DNA from 2 places in the Chitinophaga sp. W2I13 genome. Region 1 is predicted to be linked to the other one. Evidence: riboswitches for the same ligand, from Rfam matches in the RefSeq annotation. Region 1 holds a riboswitch; the other holds the start of a gene.
What was found. Region 1 has a riboswitch for S-adenosylmethionine ahead of QFZ48_RS29660 (trans-sulfuration enzyme family protein). Riboswitches for the same ligand answer to the same signal wherever they lie in the genome.
Positions count from the first base shown of each region.

Region 2: another riboswitch for S-adenosylmethionine. It lies ahead of QFZ48_RS04410 (trans-sulfuration enzyme family protein); the one in region 1 lies ahead of QFZ48_RS29660 (trans-sulfuration enzyme family protein).

Region 1 is NZ_JBNPWD010000001.1:7,248,167-7,251,299, forward strand. It holds gene QFZ48_RS29655 (dicarboxylate/amino acid:cation symporter) at 1-618, shown strand, start outside; gene QFZ48_RS29660 (trans-sulfuration enzyme family protein) at 569-1,747, opposite strand; SAM riboswitch class I at 1,898-2,011, opposite strand; gene QFZ48_RS29665 (NAD-dependent epimerase/dehydratase family protein) at 2,087-3,031, opposite strand; gene QFZ48_RS29670 (YdcF family protein) at 3,083-3,133, opposite strand, start outside.
Region 2 is NZ_JBNPWD010000001.1:1,099,562-1,102,694, reverse strand. It holds gene QFZ48_RS04410 (trans-sulfuration enzyme family protein) at 91-1,269, opposite strand; SAM riboswitch class I at 1,455-1,574, opposite strand; gene QFZ48_RS04405 (DUF2851 family protein) at 1,702-2,985, shown strand.

The sequences.
Region 1 (3,133 bases):
GTGGGCACTGTAGGACCGCAACTATTTGGCACCTATGCACACTCTCTCGGTATTTACTACGGCTTTGGCGTTGTATATTTTATTGTTGGCTTCAGTGCGTACGCATTTGTTGCCGGTGGTATACCGGGTATAAAAATTTTCTGGAAGAACAATATTGTACCCACCCTTACCGCGGTTGGTACCGGCAGCAGTATTGCCACTATTCCGGCTAATCTCCACGCAGTAGAGCGGATGGGCGTTCCACGCGATATCGGCAACGTGGTAGTGCCATTGGGCGCTACCCTGCATAAAGATGGCTCCAGCATTTCTTCCATCATAAAAATGGCCGTGGTGTTTGCCATGTTCGGAAAGGGCTTCGACAGCGTCCCCATCATTTTAATGGCACTAGGCGTTACTGTTATAGCCAGCATCGTGGAAGGCGGTATTCCTAATGGCGGCTACATTGGCGAACTGCTGGTGATGAGCATCTACGGGTTTCCCATAGAAGCACTCCCGCCGCTGATGATTATAGGCACGCTGGTAGATCCGCTGGCTACAATCCTCAATGCGACGGGCGACAATGTTGCTGCTATGCTGACAACACGTTTTCTGCGGGGGCGGGCGCCGGCAGTTTCGTAAACGCCTGCTCCAGGTCGGCCAGCAGATCGGCGGTTTCTTCAAGTCCTACTGATAAACGGATCAGGCTATCGCTTACGCCTGCCGCTCTTCTCTTTTCTGCGGGAATGGATTTATGGGTCATCGCCGCGGGATGACACAATAAGCTTTTGATGCCTCCGAGGCTTTCTGCCAGTTTAAAGTAATGCGTAGCTGTAACAAACGCAGTTGCCGCTTCGGCCCTGTCATCTTTCAAGGTAAAAGATATAATTCCTCCAAACCCTTTACTCTGCTGCTTTGCCAGCTCGTGGCCCGGGTGCGATGGCAATCCCGGGTAAAACACTTTATCTACTGCCGGGTGTTTTTCCAGGTATTCCGCCAGGGCCTGCGCATTAATGCCATGTTGCTTAATACGCAAGTGCAATGTTTCAATACCACGTATCAGCAGGAAGCTGTCGAACGGGGAAAGAATAGCGCCGCAGGCATTCTGATAAAATTTAATCTCCTCTCCCAGTTGTAATGTTTTAGCCACTACCACGCCCGCAATCAGGTCGCTGTGGCCGCCCAGGTACTTGGTAGCACTGTGGATCACCAGGTCGGCGCCCAGCTGCAAGGGCTTTTGCAGCACAGGGGAGGCAAAGGTATTGTCTACACAAAACAAACAGTTATGCGCTTTTGCAATGCGGCCTATAGCCGCAATATCTGAAATCTTCAGCGTTGGATTAGTGGGCGTTTCCAGCCAGATCAGGCGCGTGGCCGGTGTGATGGCGTTGAATACCGCCTGTGTATCGGAGGTATCTACATAGTTTACTTTGATACCAAACTTCTCATATACTTTATTAAACAGCCGGAAAGCGCCGCCGTAAATATCATCTACCGCTACAATTTCATCGCCTGATTTCAGGAGCTTGATTACCGCGTCGATTGCTGCCAGGCCGCTGGCAAAAGCAGATGCAGTAGCGCCGCCTTCCAGTTTCGCAATGATCTTTTCTGCGGTTTCACGGGTAGGATTATTTGACCGCGCATAATCGTATCCTTTATTTACACCGGGTGCTGTTTGCACAAAAGTAGATGTCTGGTAAATAGGAACTGCAATAGCGCCTGTTTGCGGATCTACGGGAATAGAATGGATCAGTTCAGTGATAGTGCTCATCTTTGTTTGATTTTTAGTTTGATGAAAAATTGGTTAAACAGGTCCGTTAAATGAGCATATCAAAAAGGTGGGAGCATAAAAAAAACTCACCTGGGAGCCAGATGAGTTTTCTATTATCGTAAGAATAATATAATGTAAAACTATTGATCTGACTTATCTTTCCTGGTCCGTAAACCGGGATGGATGCAGCACCTTTCACTGTTTGCACAGTGATGGTTGCTAAGGTATCGTCGGGCCATGTCCCTCCTCCTTTCTTGATAAGCTATTTAAAGAACTGGTGCAAAGATAAGACAGAAAAAATAACTTCCAAATTTATTTTCCTACTAAACCGGTAGACTATTATTTATGTGCCAGTGTTAAACGGATTCCTTCTTCATAAGAAGTAGGTTTCACCTTAAAGTGTTGTTCAAACTTTGTAGAGTCGAAGATATAAGGATAGTTACTCTGGTACAGCATTTCCTTCATTTCCCGGATGGTAGTGTCAAACAATCCCGAGAGGGTCAGCATAAAACTGCCCAGCTTCATATATTTAGGTTTCACCCCCATCTGGGTGGCAATTATATTTATATATCCGTTGCCGTCCGGCGCCGGGTTGGCGGTCGGCAGGTGCCATACCTGGTTCCAGGAACTATCGTCCTGTGAAAGAAGGAACAATCCTTTGGCAGCATCCGGCGTAAAGGTATAGCTATGTGTCTGATCGTCTTTTCCAAGCCACATGGCATTGCTGTTCTTCCGGAACTTATCGATGATCAGCAGGTTCAGGAAGCCGGTTTTATCTGCGCCGGGTCCGTAGAAGTCGGCCGCCCTTGCAATGGTAGCCGTAAGGCCACCGGCCTTTACCTCGTTCATTAACTGGGTTGCAATGGCTGCACGGATCGTTCCTTTCTTACTAGAGGGATGATACGGCGTATCTTCTTTCATAGGTCCGTTTACTAACCCGTAAGAATATACGTTGTCGAAGAAAATGAGCTTCGCACCGGCTTCCTTGCAGGCATTAATTACATTGGTCATGATCTTTGGCCATGCATCAGACCATACTTTGATATTATATTGGAGACCGGCTGTAAGAAATACGATGGCACTATCTTTCACGGCGTTCTTTGTTTGAGCGGCATCAGTAATATCGGCCGGCACCAGGTCGGAGATGCCTTCAATGTATTTTGGCGACCGGCTTACGAGGCGTACCCGTTTCTGATGACGCACCAGTTCGGCTGCCAGTTCGTTAGCAATAATACCTCCTGCACCGAGGATTGTATATAAGGGCTGGATAGATGAATCAGACATAATAAGGATGTGTTTATAAAGTAGACGAATAAATGAATGAGATATTTTATTTCAGGGGTCCAATGGATCAAACACATTTACCTGCAGCGACCGCAGATCCGG
Region 2 (3,133 bases), 6.1 Mb from region 1:
TTTTGAGCTTTCCGCCGTAGGGGTCAGTCTTTCGCTGTACAGAGATGATCAGGTTCTGAACATTGAAAGTGGTGTGCTAACCGCCGACGGCTATTGTAAAACAGTAATTTGCTTGCCGGCCGGATGGTTTAATTTATCCAGCGCCTGTTTCAGGTCGTTGATCAGGTCATCAGCATCTTCGATGCCTACTGATAAACGGATGCAGGAGTCCTGCAGACCTGTTTTTCTCCGGAATTCTTCCGGTATGGTACGATGCGTCATGGTGGCCGGATGGGCCAGCATGCTTTTCACGCCGCCAAAGCTTTCTGCCAGCTTAAATAATTTGGTGGCGTTTACGATACGTATAGCGTTTTTGATATTGTCGCTTTTCAGGGAAAAGCTTACCAGTGCGCCGTAATTTTTTTGTTGTTTACGGGCAATGTGATGATTTTTATGAGTAGCCAGTCCGGGATAAAATACTTTATCCACAGCGGGGTGTGTGGCCAGCCAATTGGCGATGGCGTTGGCGTTGCTGCATTGTTTTTCCAGGCGCAGGTATAATGTTTCAATACCGCGTATGGTGAGCCATGCTTCAAACGGGCTGAGGATACTGCCGGAAATATTCTGGTTGTACCGGATCTGGTCTGCCAGTGTTTTTGAGTTTACGACTACGAGGCCGGCAATTACGTCACAGTGTCCTGCGAGGTATTTGGAAGCGCTGTGGATAACGAGGTCGGCGCCCAGTGTCAGCGGCTGTTGCAGTAATGGTGTGCTGAAGGTATTGTCTACCGCCAGCAGGATGTTATGTTGTTTAGCAATTTTGCTGATAGATTTAATATCAGATACGCGCAAAGTAGGATTGGTAGGGGATTCCAGCCAGATGATCCTTGTATTGGGCGTGATGGCGGCCAGTACTTTATCGAGGTTGCTGGTATCTACAAAGTTCACTTTGATGCCAAAGCGTTCAAACATGTGATTAAAGATCTGGAAGATGCCACCGTAGGTGTCTTCCACGGCCATGATCTCATCGCCGGTCTTTAACAGCTTCAGCACCGCATCTATGGCCGACATACCGCTGGCAAACGCAAATCCGGCAAACCCTTCTTCCAGGTTGCAGATAAGGTCTTCCAGCACTTTTCTCGTGGGATTGTTTGCCCGCGAAAACTCAAAGCCTTTATTGATGCCGGGTGATTCCTGCACAAAGGTGGACGTTTGATAGATAGGCACAGAAATGGCGCCTGTCAGTTCGTCTACCGGGATGCTATGAATCAGTTGTGTAGCTGTTTTCATGTTATAAATTATTTTTAATGATGTTCAATGTGCACAATTGCCAACTGCAACGATATCATTAAAGATCAACTTAAACAACAACAAATCCATGAAAAGGGTGGGGAAGGGGCATAAAAAAAGCTCTCCCGTTTGTTGGAAGAGCTCCTTTAGAAAGTTATATATCTCTGTGAAGTATTATCTCTGCCAACTTATCTTTCCCCGATTTGCACCGGGGCAGGAATTAGCACCTTTTTCCCGATTATAATAATCAGGAAAGGTTGCTAAGGCATCGCAGGGCCAAGTCCCTCCGCCTTTCTGGATAAGTGATGTGTAAGAACTGGCGCAAAGGTAATATGACTTTGAGCAGATTTCCAAATTGGAGCTGAATTTTATTTATTAATCGATGTTTTATTACCTTTGGATGATATTATTTTGTACCCAACCATATCTCTTATGTTTGTTAACCCGTTGCTCTCAGAAGAGCTGTTCCAGCATATCTGGGCATTCCGGCTATTTAAGCAGGATCATCTAACCACTACCGGCGGAGAATCAGTACAGGTCTTGTTTCCCGGTAGTCACAACCACAATGGCGGGCCGGATTTTTCGGCCGCAAAAATCAGGATCGGGGCTACTTTATGGGTAGGCCAGGTGGAGCTGCACCTGCGTACATCCGACTGGTTCCGGCATGGGCACCAGCATAATCCGCAATACGGGCGAATTATCCTGCATGTGGTGTTTGTACACGATATGCCCGCCGTAGGAATGGGCGAGGCCCCCTGCCTGGAATTGCAGCAGCATATTCCCAAGTTGCTCCTGCAGCGGTATGAGGAGCTGCGGCGGTTGTCGCCTTTTGTTCCCTGTGCCCCGCATGCTGCGCGGGTGCCGCCCCTCATCTGGCTTAGCTGGAAGGAACGCTTGCTGGCAGAGCGCTGGGAACGTAAGATCGGCAGCCTGCGGGCCTGGCTGCAGCATAATCGCTACAACTGGGAAGAGGTGTGTTACTGGGCGGTAGCGCAAAGTTATGGCACGCCCGTAAATACCTTACCGTTCCTGCAGGTGGCACAGTCGCTGCCCTACAAAATGCTGATGCGGTACCGGCACCTGTTGCTTCAGCTGGAGGCCCTGCTGTTTGGCCAGGCAGGTATGCTGGAAGCGCCCCAAACAGACGGATATGCGTTGCAGTTACAGGATGTTTACGGGCACCTGCAACACAAGTTCCGGCTAAGTCCTATGCCCGCTCACCAATGGAACTGGCTGCGGATGCGGCCTGCCGCCTTTCCTACCATGCGGCTGGCGACTTTTGCGGCGCTTTTGCAGCAATCTCCCCACCTGTTTTCCCGCATACTGGAAGCCCCCGACGTAACAGCGCTGGAACAGCTGTTCTTCGTACAGCCGTCGGCGTACTGGCATACGCACTACCGCTTCGGGCAACCCGTGGCCCGCACACAACGGCCGGGAAAACAGGCGGTGCAGGGCATCCTGATCAACACGGTATTGCCATTGCTGTTCCTGTACGGACAGGATAAGAACGGGAAATATTACCAGGAAAAAGCATTGCATTTCCTGCAACAGCTGCCGCCGGAAAAGAACCACATCACCAACAGCTGGAGCCGGCTGGGCGTAACCCAGGAAAGCGCTATGGAATCGCAAGCCTTGTTGCAGCTGAAGCAACACTACTGCGACGAGAAGAAGTGCCTGCATTGCGCCATAGGAGCGAAGATCATCGCGGGGGTGTGAGGAGGGCGCCTCGCCTTCGGCGATGCGGAAATTGTCTTGGGCGCTGATTACGCTGATTATACTGATTGGCTTGATTTTTACTTTTAGATTTTTAAAAGATGAAAGGGAGATAGAAACGGATATACCCGCTTTTATCTCCCTTCATCTT